DNA from 3 places in the Agrobacterium sp. NPDC090273 genome. Region 1 is predicted to be linked to each of the others. Evidence: riboswitches for the same ligand, from Rfam matches in the RefSeq annotation. Region 1 holds a riboswitch; each other region holds the start of a gene.

Region 1 (4,167 bases):
GGTGTAGGCAGCATTGAGGAATTCCATCGTCGAGCGGACCGAGATCGGTCCGGTATGCTCGGATTCAATCATCGTTGCCCCGACCATGAAGCGCCCGCCTTCACGCGGCACAATGTAAAGCGGGATACGCGGATGCAGCAGGCGGACAGGGCGGGCCAGCGAAACATCCTGTGTGGCGAGATAAAGCATTTCGCCACGAACACCGCGAAGCCGGGGAAGCCGACCAACCCCCGCATGGCCGACACAATCGACCACACGGTCGAACGTATTTTCCTCCAGCTGGCCCATGCCCAGATGGAAGGCGACACCCATGCCCTGAAGGCGCGCATGAAGAGCTTTCAGCGCAAGGCGCGGATCGAGATGGCCTTCTTCCGGAAAATACAGCCCGAAACGGAAACGCCCCGAAAGATCGGGCTCGAGAGCTGCAATCCCATCCTCATCCAGCCATCTGTAGCCACTGGTTCTGGAGGCAAAACGCGAAAGCTCGGCGCGATCGCGCGCCGGCGCAACAACAAGCGTGCCATTGCGGAAAACGAGGCCGGGGGTGGCCCGCTCCCACCAGTCCAGTGCAGACTGACCAAGCGTTAGTACAGCCTCTTCTGCACTCTCGCGTTCACACCAGGGGGCCAGCATTCCGCCTGCATACCAGGAAGCGCCGCGAAACGGTTCGGCAGCGGCATCCGCAACCTCGACCGAAGCACCCGCCAAAGCCAGTTCGAACGCCGCGGTTAAACCCGCGACGCCCGTTCCCTTGATCAGGATACGCATGCTAAGCGCCAGTCGAAGGATCGACAGGCAGATAGAGCTCCCCACCCTCCTGGAACCTGGCCGCCATTGCTTCCAGTCCTTCCTTCTGCGCCTCGGCGCGGATGTCATGCGAAATCCGCATGGAGCAGAATTTGGGACCACACATCGAGCAGAAATGCGCGACCTTGTGCGCCTCCTTCGGCAGCGTTTCATCATGGAAGGAACGCGCCGTGTCGGGATCGAGCGAAAGATTGAACTGATCTTCCCAACGGAACTCGAAACGGGCGCGCGACAACGCATCGTCACGCACCTGCGCAGCCGGGTGTCCCTTGGCGAGATCGGCTGCGTGGGCGGCAATCTTGTAGGTAATGACACCCACCTTGACGTCATTGCGATCAGGCAGACCGAGATGTTCTTTCGGTGTCACATAACAAAGCATTGCCGTGCCGAACCAGCCGATCATCGCAGCGCCGATACCAGACGTAATGTGGTCATAACCCGGAGCAATATCCGTCGTCAGCGGCCCGAGCGTGTAGAACGGTGCCTCGCCGCAGACTTCAAGCTGCTTGTCCATGTTCTCCTTGATCTTGTGCATTGGCACATGACCAGGGCCTTCGATCATCACCTGGCAATCCTTGGCCCAGGCGATTTTGGTCAACTCACCCAGCGTTTCCAGTTCGGCAAATTGCGCCGCATCATTGGCATCGGCAATTGACCCCGGACGCAGACCGTCGCCGAGTGAGAAAGAAACATCGTAGGCGCGGCAGATGTCGCCGATTTCCTCGAAGTGTTCGTAGAGGAAACTCTCCTTGTGATGATGCAGACACCACTTGGCCATGATCGAACCGCCACGCGACACGATACCGGTAACGCGGTTGACGGTGAGCGGAATGTAATGCAGCCGGACGCCGGCATGGATTGTGAAGTAGTCTACGCCCTGCTCCGCCTGCTCGATCAGCGTATCGCGGAAGACCTCCCAGGTCAGGTCTTCGGCAATGCCATTCACCTTTTCCAGCGCCTGATAGAGCGGCACAGTGCCAATCGGCACCGGCGAATTGCGGATGATCCACTCTCGGATATTGTGAATGTTGCGACCCGTTGAAAGATCCATAACGGTGTCGGCGCCCCAACGGATCGCCCAGACCATTTTTTCGACCTCTTCCGCCATCGAGGACGTAACGGCCGAATTGCCGATATTGGCGTTGATCTTCACCAGGAAATTGCGGCCGATGATCATCGGCTCCAGTTCGGGATGATTGATGTTGGCGGGGATGATCGCCCGGCCCGCAGCCACCTCCTGACGAACGAATTCCGCACTGACGTGATCAGGAACATGCGCGCCGAAACTCTCGCCGTCACGCACAAGCTTTTCCCTGGCCGCCTCACGCCCAAGGTTTTCCCGGATGGCGATGAACTCCATTTCCGGCGTGATGATACCGGCCCGAGCATAGGCAAGCTGGGTGACGGCCTTGCCGTCTTTGGCCCTGAGCGGTTGATAGCGTAACGGAAATTCAGGCGTCAGGCGGGTGCCAGTCGCAAAACCGTTGTCCTCCGGTTTGACGTGACGTCCGTCGTAAGCCTCGACATCACCTCCGGCCAGCGTCCAGTCGCGACGCTGGCGTGGAAGGCCACGCTCAATGGCGGCGATGTGGGAAGGGTCGGTGTAGAGGCCGGAGGAATCATAGACTGTTACTGGCGGTTCGCCCGCTGTCGGATGGACCGCAATCTCGCGCATAGGCACGCGAATTTCCGGATGCAGGACGCCTTGCCTGTAGACTTTCGTGGAGGCAGGCAGCGGCCCGGTGGTGACGACGGGCGGGGTAGTCTTGGCAACGATATTCATCTTGAGGCTCCAAAGTTTGACAGTGGAGACCCAGTTCGAGCCGGAATGATGGAAAATACCGCAAGGTGCTGCATGAACGTCAAGCGTCAGCAAACCCTTTGGTCTTTGCACCGTCCCTACGCCAGTATGAACTGGATCAGGTTCAACGGGTCACTGCGCATAACAGCAGAATCTCAGCCCCTTGCGGGACACCCCTGGTGAATGACCGAAAGAAAATGCACATCCCCGCTTTTGTCAAGGAGCGATATCGACACTTGGCAGCATCGACTGTTTGTCGCATGCTGCTGTTAGTTGCAGTTAACCTAACGGTTTAGTTGAATGTTATCGTTTGGAATGTAACCATAACATTCAAAGCGTCTAATATGACTTCATGGGAGACACGTCCAAATGAACGCGACTATTCGTGAAATACTGGCAAAGTTCGGCCAGCTTCCCACCCCTGTCGAAACGATCGCCGATGAGGCTGATCTTTACGCGGCGGGGCTTTCGTCTTTTGCGTCAGTACAACTGATGCTCGGCATCGAAGAGGCATTCGATATCGAGTTCCCCGACAATCTTCTCAACCGCAAATCCTTTGCGAGCATCAAGGCGATCGAAGAAACGGTCAAGCTCATCCTCGACGGAAAAGAGGCCGCCTGATGAACGTCACCGTGGCGCCGATAGATGAAGCTCTGTCCGCGCGTGCGGGCAAAGTCGCGGCGATTGCCGCAAAACATGCCGATGATGTCGATGCTGCCGGCCGGTTTCCCCATGAGGCCGTAGCAGCACTGCGGCACGAACGGCTGCTGGGAATTCAAATTCCTGAAAACCTTGGCGGCGAAGCTGCCTCCCTGCAGGCGATCGCTGATATCTGCGTCCGCCTGGGACAGGCATGCTCGGCAACGGCGATGATTTTCGCCATGCATCATATCAAACTGTCGAGCCTCGTTGAGCACGGCGAACAAAGCGACTGGCACGCGGCTTTCATGCGCCGTGTTGCGGGCGAACAACTCCTGCTCGGATCGGCGACGACGGAAGGCGGCATCGGCGGTAATCTCCGCAACTCCATCTGCGCAATCGATATCCAGGACGATATCTGCCAGCTGGAAAAGGACGCCACCGTCATTTCCTACGGTAGCGACGCCGACGCCATTTTGATCACCTCGCGCTCGCATTCTGACGCCGCACCCACCGATCAGGTGATGACGGTTTTCCTGAAAGACCAGTATACGCTCGAGAAGACCCACGTATGGGACACGCTCGGCATGCGCGGCACCTGCTCCGACGGCTTCCTGTTTCGCGGCAAGGCGCCGGCCACCCAGATTTTTCCGAAACCATTTGCCGAGATCGCTGCACAATCGATGCTTGCAACATCGCATCTGCTGTGGAGCGCGGTCTGGTACGGTATCGCTTCTGACGCTGTCTTGAGAGCGCAATCTTTCGTACGCGCTGCGGCACGCAAATCGCCAGGCACCGCACCACCAGGCGCCATCCGTCTTGCCGAAGTCTCGACCAAGCTGCAGGTGGTGAAATCCAACATCATCGCTGGCATCAAGGCCTACAATGATACCAAGAGCGATCCGGAAAAGCTCATGTCC
Region 2 (4,167 bases), on a different contig from region 1:
CGCGGCAACTTCGATATCGAAGACTATGTCGTCGAACGTTCGCCGCTTCATCACGCTAATGTCGATCGCAATACGATCTCGCTGGCGTCGGCGGAGGGACAGCCGCCGCGATTGCAATTGACGCTGGATGGCAACACCCTTCGCTTTACGGCACTTGACGAAAGCATCAATCGCCTCTGGCTGCGGACCGTTGCAGAGACTGACGAGCATGTGTGGGGTGGTGGCGAGCAAATGTCCTACTTCGACATGCGTGGCCGGCGTTTTCCGCTCTGGACCTCCGAACCGGGCGTCGGTCGCGACAAGACGACAGAGATCACATTCAAGTCTGACGTCAGTGGCAAGGCAGGGGGTGACTATTACAACACCAATTACCCCCAACCGACCTACCTCTCGTCTCGCAGATACGCCCTCCACATAGAGACCAGCGCATATTCCGCCTTCGATTTCCGGAGCGATGATTTTCACGAGCTGGAGATCTGGGCAATTCCGGAAAAGATCGAGTTTTTCTCAGCCGATAGCTTTGCCGATATCGTCTCGATGCTCTCTTCGCGTTTCGGTCGCCAGCCCGAACTGCCGGAATGGGTTTATAACGGCGCGATCATTGGCTTGAAGGACGGCGTGAATTCCCTTGCGCGGCTGGAAAAAATCATGGCTGCCGGCACCAAGGTTTCCGGCCTATGGTGCGAGGATTGGGTTGGCCTTCGTCAGACGTCGTTCGGTGCGCGCCTGTTCTGGGACTGGCAGGCCAATGAGACACGCTATCCGCATCTGCGCCAGAAGATCGCCGAACTTGCCGATCAAGGCATTCGTTTCCTCGGCTACGTCAACCCCTACCTTTGCGTTGATGGCCCACTGTTTCCGATTGCTGAAAAAGCCGGTTACTTCGCAACCGACAAGGACGGAAAGACTGCACTGGTCGATTTTGGTGAGTTCGACTGCGGCGTTGTCGATTTCACCAATGCGGATGCAGCAATCTGGTTTGCCGAAGAAATCATCGGCAAGAATATGCTCGACTTCGGTCTGTCCGGCTGGATGGCGGATTTCGGCGAATACCTGCCGATCGACATTCACCTGGCCAACGGCGTGGATGCAAAACTGATGCATAATGCCTGGCCAACTCTCTGGGCCGAGGTTAATGCCAGAGCTGTTGAAAGTCGCGGCAAGACCGGTGAGACACTGTTTTTTATGCGAGCAGGCTTCACCGGGGTTCAGGCACACTGCCCGCTTCTGTGGGGCGGAGATCAATCGGTCGATTTTTCTCGACACGATGGCCTTGTCACGGTCATGTCAGGGGCGCTTTCCTCCGGCCTGCTTGGCAACGCCTATCACCATTCCGACATTGGTGGCTACACCAGTCTGTTCGGCAATGTGAGGACACCGGAGCTGATCATGCGCTGGGCGGAAATGGCTGCTTTTACGTCCGTCATGAGAACCCATGAAGGCAACAGACCCCGTGACAACATTCAAATTGACCAGGACGATGAGGTCCTGGAGCACTTTGCAAGGATGACGGCGATCTACGTTGCACTTGCACCGTATTTGAAATCCCTTTCGTCGGAGGCAGCACAGACCGGCCTGCCAGTTCAGCGTCCGCTTTTCCTGCACTTTGAGAGCGATCGACAAACCTATGCCATCCAGGACAGCTATCTCTATGGTGCAGACCTGCTCGTCGCTCCGGTATGGAAAGCAGGTGAAAATGTCCGATCTCTATACCTGCCAGGCAATATTGACTGGGTGCACCTTTGGAGCGGTGAGCGTTATGCGGGCGGCCAGAATGTCACAGTAGATGCCCCACTCGGCACGCCAGCAGTTTTCTATCGCGCCGGAAGTGCATTCAGCTCGATTTTCAAAGCCGTACAAACGATCTGAGCCGTTGACAGAAAGCTAAAAAAGCGACAGTTTCCGACCCATTCCGAGGGGAGCACCGAACGGTGCTGAGATGGCGATGAGCCGGACCCTTGAACCTGATCCGGGTCATACCGGCGTAGGAACGGAAACTGTCGCCTTACAATGGGACACTCTTTCTCTTCTCCGCTCTGCCTGGGTCTCCGTGATTGTCATGTCTGGAGATCGATTGATGATGTTGCATTACCGTTTGCTTGTCACGCGACACCTTAGATCCGTTTGCCGCTAGTCACATGCGAGCCGCTCATGCGTTGCACGGCGTGCTGATCCTGCTGATTGTATGGCAGGCAGGCACATGGCTGTTTTCGCCTCCCCGCTACATATTGCCGACGCCATTCGACGTCTTGAGCGTTTTCATTCGCCAGTCCGGCTTCCTATTCAGTCAGGCCGGGGTGACCTTGGCGGAGATGGCTATTGGCCTTGCATTGGGCATTGCCAGCGGGATTGCCGTGGCATTCTTCATCGCCGCCATGCCACGTTTGGGACGCCTTGTGTGGCCAATGGTGATTGTCCTTCAAGCGTTTCCGGTATTCGTCCTTGCTCCGATCCTTGTCCTCTGGTTCGGCTTCGGCATGGCCTCGAAGGTTGCCATGACCGCAATGATCATCTTCTTTCCTGTCGCATCCGCATTCAGCGATGGTCTCAGCAGAACCGATCGCGACATCCTGGATGCTGCCTCCCTGACCCAGGCAAGCGATTGGCAGATCCTCACCATGTTGAGGGTACCCTTGGCTTTTCCATCGCTCGTTTCCGGGTTGGGCGTTGCTGCGCCACTTGCTCCGCTTGGCGCGATCATCGGCGAGTGGGTCGGAGCGTCGTCTGGCCTTGGCTTCGTTATGATCCAGTCAAACGCCCGGATGCAAACAGACGTCATGTTTGCCGCGATGGCAATTCTGGCAGTGATTGCGGTGCTGCTTCGTCTGATTGTCGACCAAGCCACCAAGGGCTTCGCTCCCTGGGCGCACGAAGTCAAAAAACCTATTTATTCTAGAAACTTGCGGAGGAAATCCGAACCATGAAAAGAATTTTTTTGCCCCTCCTTTTTGCCGCAGCAAGTTTGCTTGTGCCGGCCCAGTCGCAAGCGGCTGACAAGCTGACGGTTCTCCTTGAGTGGTTCGTAAATCCCGATCACGCTCCAATGGTAATCGCGACGGAACGCGGACTATTTGCAGATGCAGGGCTTGAGGTTGAGCTGATCCCGCCTGCCGACCCGTCTGCCGTACCGCGTCTCGTTTCGGCAAAACAAGCCGATATCGGTGTTCATTACCAACCGAACCTTTATCTCGATCATGACGCAGGGCTGCCCATTGTCCGCTTTGGAACGCTCGTCGAAACACCGCTGAACACGATCACGGTGCTGGCCGATGGGCCGATCAAGAGCCTGAAGGATCTGAAGGGCAAAAAGGTCGGCTTCTCGGTCTCTGGCTTCGAAGATGCTATGCTGAAGCGCATGCTAGAGAAAGACGGACTGAAAAAAGACGACGTTGAACTCATTAATGTGAATTTCTCGCTCTCCCCGTCCCTGATTGCTGGCAAGGTCGACGCCACGCTCGGCGGTTTCCGCAACTTCGAGCTGACCCAGATGAAGCTTGAGGGCCATGAGGGCCGTTCGTTTTTCCCGGAGGAACACGGTGTTCCAGCTTACGACGAACTGATCTTCGTCGCACACCGTGACACCGCCTCAGATGGCCGCCTGCCACGTTTCCTCGACGCAGTTGAGCAGGCTTCCATCTTCATCACCAACCACCCGCAAGAATCGTGGCAACTTTTCATCAAGGCCTATCCGAACCTTGATGACGAACTGAACAAGTCCGCATTTTTCGATACATTGCCGCGTTTTGCCAAACGCCCGGCCGCGCTCGACACCAAACGTTACGCCAAATTTGGCGCATTCATGCAGGAGATGCAGCTGATCAAAAAGGCACCTGCAGTCAGTGACATCGCAGTGGAACTGGAATGATGACGACATCCGTGGCAGAAACAATACCGACAGCCGCGAAAGCGGCCGAGGTTCTCGAAACCGTCAGGCGGATGCGCCCCCGTGTGCATTGCCTGATGAATACGGTGGTTCAGAAATTCACGGCGGATGGCATCACAGTCGTCGGCGGAATTCCATCGATGACCACGTCGCTCGAGGAGATCGAGAGCTTCGTTATCAAGGCGGATGCCTTAACGATCAATCTCGGTACTCTCGATGCGGAGCGCCGTAAAGTTATCAGACTGGCCGTCGATATAGCCAATGCTGAAGGAAAGCCGTGGATC
Region 3 (4,167 bases), 160 kb from region 1:
CCGCTAACGGAGTTCGCGCTTGCTTTCGGTTCATCCCGCACTATTTCCAACGTCGCAAATGGCGGTACGGCGCATTTTTCGCTGAAAAGCGGAAAAGCTATCGTGCTTGCCCGACCCTATGATCTGACCGGAGCCTGACACCTTGGCACCCCCAATTCTTAAACTCGACGATATCAAACTCACCTTTGGCGTGACGCCGTTGCTTGACGGTGCAAACCTGCAGGTGGAGCCGGGTGATCGTATCTGCCTTGTCGGGCGCAACGGTTCGGGCAAATCGACGTTGATGAAAATTGCCGCCGGCCTGGTCGAAGCGCAATCAGGTGAGGTTTTCCGTCATCCCTCCGCCACCATCCGTTATCTGGAACAGGCACCTGATTTCGACGGCTATGATACGGTTCAGGCTTATGCCGAGTCGGGGCTCGGGCCGGGCGACGACCCTTATCGCGTCACCTACATTCTCGAACATCTCGGCCTGACGGGACAGGAGCATCCACAAAACCTTTCCGGCGGTGAAGCGCGTCGTGCGGCGCTCGCGCGTGTCATGGCGCCTCAGCCGGATATTTTGATGCTGGACGAGCCGACCAACCATCTGGACCTGCCGACGATTGAATGGCTGGAAGACGAGCTGCAGCAGACGCGAAGTGCACTGGTACTGATTTCGCACGACCGCCGTTTTCTCGAAAAGGTGTCCAATGCCACTGTCTGGCTGGATCGCGGCCAGTCTCGGCGCCTCAATCGCGGTTTTGCGCATTTCGAGGAATGGCGCGACAAGGTTCTGGAAGAAGAAGAACTCGAGCAGCACAAGCTCGGCAAGGCCATCGAGCGCGAAGAGCACTGGATGCGGTATGGCGTGACAGCACGGCGCAAGCGCAACATGCGTCGCGTCGGTGAATTGCAGGCCATGCGCGCGTCCTATCGCGGGCACAAAGGGCCGCAGGGCTCAGTCCAGGCAACGGTGACCGAAGGGCGTGAATCCGGCAAGCTGGTGATCGAAGCGGACGCCATCACCAAGTCCTATGGCGAACGCACCATCGTCGCACCCTTTTCACTGCGTGTGCATCGTGGTGACTGTATCGGCCTGGTCGGGCCGAACGGCGCAGGCAAGACGACGCTCCTCAAGATGTTGACGGGGCAGCTTGCGCCTGATGGCGGAACGGTCAAGCTCGGCACCAATCTGGAGATTGCGACGCTCGATCAGAAGCGCGAGGATTTGAACCCGGAAGACACTCTCGCCTATTATCTTACGGACGGCCGCGGTGACAACCTGATCGTCAACGGTGAGCTGAAGCATGTGACGGGCTATATGAAGGATTTCCTGTTTCAGCCGGAACAGGCCCGTACGCCGATCCGTAACCTCTCGGGTGGTGAACGCGCCCGCCTCATTCTGGCGCGCATTCTCGCGCGTCCGACCAACCTGTTGATCCTCGACGAGCCGACCAACGACCTCGATATCGAAACGCTCGATCTTCTTCAGGAAATCGTCGCCGGGTTCTCCGGGACGGTCATTCTTGTCAGCCACGATCGTGATTTTCTCGATCGTACCGTCACCTCCACCATCGCACCGGCAAATCCCGATGCGCCGGATGGCCGCTGGATCGAATATGCCGGTGGCTATTCCGATATGATGGCGCAGCGAAAAGGTGCTGCCGAGGAAAAACGGAAAGCGGAAAAGCAGGAAAAGGCAAAGAGCACATCGTCTGCCTCTTCGTCTGCGGAACCTGCAAAGGGCAAGGCAAAGCTCTCTTTCAAACAGAAGTTCGCGCTGGAAAATCTGCCGAAGGAAATGGAGAAAGCGCAGGGCGAAATCGCCAGGCGCGAAGAGCGCATGGCCGATCCCAACCTGTTCACCAAAGACCCGGCCGCCTTCAACAAGCTGGCGGAGGAAATGACCAAGCTGCGCGAAAAGCTGGAAGCCATGGAAGAAGAGTGGCTGGAGCTGGAGATGCTGCGCGAAGAGCTTGAAGGATAAAAGCGGAATTCCGGGAACGGTTTCGTCTGCTCTGACTTTGACAGGGGAAGCAAATTGGCTTTTCCTGTGAGTCCAATGGAGGAGTTCGGACCATGCGGATGATTTTCGTCAACCTGCCCGTCAAGGATATCGAGAGATCGCGAGCATTTTTTACGGCGCTCGGGTTCAGCTTCAATCCGGAATATTCTGACGATCGTACGCTCTGCATGATTGTCGAGCAGAACATCTTCGTGATGCTTTTGCAGGAAGAGCGTTTTCGGGATTTCATCAATGGCGATATTTGTGATGCGACGAGCAGTACAGAGGTGCTGACCTGCCTTTCGGCAGGGAGCCGTGAGGAGATCGACCGTACGATTACGGCGGCACTTTCCTCGGGTGGCAGCAGATGGAAGCCGGTTCAGGATCATGGCTTCATGTATGCCGGCAGCTTTCAGGACCCTGACGGCCATGTCTGGGAACTCGTGCATATGACGGAGCAGGCCTGATAACAGGCCGTCTTGCCAAGCGACAGCGGCAGGTTTACATCCTTGCTTTGATCTAACGGGGTGTCTTGTCTTCTTTCTGGAGACAAGGCTGAGAGGTTCGCCAACCCGAAGAACCTGATCCGGTTCATACCGGCGTAGGGATTAGACAGCTTTCACGCAAGCGCCTGATCCCCTTTTCGTTTTTTAGGAGGTGCGCGTGCGTCGTCGTTTCTTGCTGAACTCCATTGTTGCCGTATCTCTGCTGTTGCCGGGTGTTGCCGCGGCGCAAGAGAAAAAGACATTGACTGTCTACACCTATGAGAGTTTCGTTTCAGAATGGGGTCCAGGCCCCAAGGTGAAAGAGGCTTTCGAAAAAATCTGCAACTGCACGGTCAATTTCGTCGGGGTTGCTGATGGTGTGGCGCTGCTCAACCGCCTGAAACTGGAAGGCGCTGGCTCGAAGGCTGACGTTGTGGTCGGCCTCGACACCAATCTCGTGGCGGAAGCCAAACAGACCGGCCTGTTCGAGGCAAGCGACATTGATGTGTCCACGGCGAAAGTACCGGGCGGCTACAAGGACGATGTTTTCGTGCCATATGACTACGGCCATTTTGCCGTTATCTATGATACGCAGACCATCAAGAACCCGCCCAAAAGCCTGAAGGATCTGGTTGACGGCGATCCGTCGCAAAAGATCGCGATCCAGGACCCGCGCACCTCGACGCCGGGCCTCGGTCTGCTGCTCTGGGTCAAGTCGGTCTATGGCGACAAGGCGCCGGAGGCCTGGGCAAAACTGAAGAACCGCGTTTTGACGGTGACGCCGGGCTGGTCGGAATCCTACGGCCTCTTTACCAAGGGCGAAGTGCCGATGGTGCTCTCCTACACCACGTCGCCCGCCTATCACATGGTTTCGGAGAACACCGATCGTTATCAGGCCGCAGCGTTTTCTGAAGGGCATTATATCCAGATCGAGGTTTCAGGCCTCCTGAAAAACGCGCCGGAGAAGGAGCTTGCCAAACAGTTCCTTGCCTTCACTCTGACGCCGGGTTTTCAGGACGCCATTCCGGAAAACAACTGGATGATGCCAGTTTCCGCTACTTCGAAGCCGTTGCCGGAAGCTTTTTCCAAATTGGTGCAGCCGGAAAAGACCTTTCTGATGGACTCTGCCGAGGTGGCGAAAAATCGCAAGGCCTGGATCGATGAGTGGCTTGCGGCCATGAGCGTCAATTAAGGGAAGTTCAGGCGAACAGATGATGCTGCGTCGCGACTACAGATGGTCGATGATTGGAGGAACGGCGGCGTTTACCGCCGTTTTTCTGTTCATGGCGCTTGCCGTCGTCGCGCTGCTTTCGTTTGATGCTGGAACGTCGGCTTCGGGAATTCTGGATGCCTATACGCTGCGCATCCTCCGTTTCACGCTTTATCAGGCTACGCTGTCCACCCTTATTTCCATCATTCTGGGTCTGCCGGTGGCGCTGGCGCTGGCCCGGCAAAGACGTTTTCCCGGCCGTATCTGGATAATCAGGCTACTGGCGGTTCCGATGGGTCTGCCAGCAATTGTCGGGGCCTTCGGGATCATCGCGATCTGGGGCAGGCAAGGTGCGCTGAACACCGCGCTTTTGTCACTCGGCAAAGAGCAGCCATTCAGCATCTACGGCCTCTCTGGCATTCTCGTTGCGCATGTTTTTTTCAATCTGCCGTTGGCCGTTCGGTTGATGCTGGCGGGGCTGGAGC

The links. A riboswitch is a leader RNA that binds a small molecule or an ion and turns the genes downstream of it on or off. The one in region 1 is predicted to bind thiamine pyrophosphate.
Region 2: linked by a shared signal. The riboswitch ahead of ACIQT8_RS17750 (ABC transporter permease) and the one ahead of thiC (phosphomethylpyrimidine synthase ThiC) in region 1 are both predicted to bind thiamine pyrophosphate.
Region 3: linked by a shared signal. The riboswitch ahead of thiB (thiamine ABC transporter substrate binding subunit) and the one ahead of thiC (phosphomethylpyrimidine synthase ThiC) in region 1 are both predicted to bind thiamine pyrophosphate.

What each region holds. Positions count from the first base shown of each region.
Region 1 is NZ_JBIVYN010000007.1:22,393-26,559, forward strand. Features, by position in the region: gene thiO (glycine oxidase ThiO) at 1-768, opposite strand, end outside; gene thiC (phosphomethylpyrimidine synthase ThiC) at 770-2,590, opposite strand; TPP riboswitch at 2,686-2,796, opposite strand; gene ACIQT8_RS18520 (acyl carrier protein) at 2,978-3,229, shown strand; gene ACIQT8_RS18525 (acyl-CoA dehydrogenase family protein) at 3,229-4,167, shown strand, end outside.
Region 2 is NZ_JBIVYN010000006.1:277,884-282,050, reverse strand. Features, by position in the region: gene ACIQT8_RS17755 (alpha-glucosidase) at 1-1,869, shown strand, start outside; TPP riboswitch at 1,906-2,008, shown strand; gene ACIQT8_RS17750 (ABC transporter permease) at 2,139-2,924, shown strand; gene ACIQT8_RS17745 (ABC transporter substrate-binding protein) at 2,921-3,865, shown strand; gene ACIQT8_RS17740 (hydroxyethylthiazole kinase) at 3,877-4,167, shown strand, end outside.
Region 3 is NZ_JBIVYN010000007.1:178,169-182,335, reverse strand. Features, by position in the region: gene ACIQT8_RS19230 (thiamine diphosphokinase) at 1-138, shown strand, start outside; gene ACIQT8_RS19225 (ABC-F family ATP-binding cassette domain-containing protein) at 143-1,969, shown strand; gene ACIQT8_RS19220 (VOC family protein) at 2,062-2,454, shown strand; TPP riboswitch at 2,501-2,612, shown strand; gene thiB (thiamine ABC transporter substrate binding subunit) at 2,651-3,664, shown strand; gene thiP (thiamine/thiamine pyrophosphate ABC transporter permease ThiP) at 3,684-4,167, shown strand, end outside.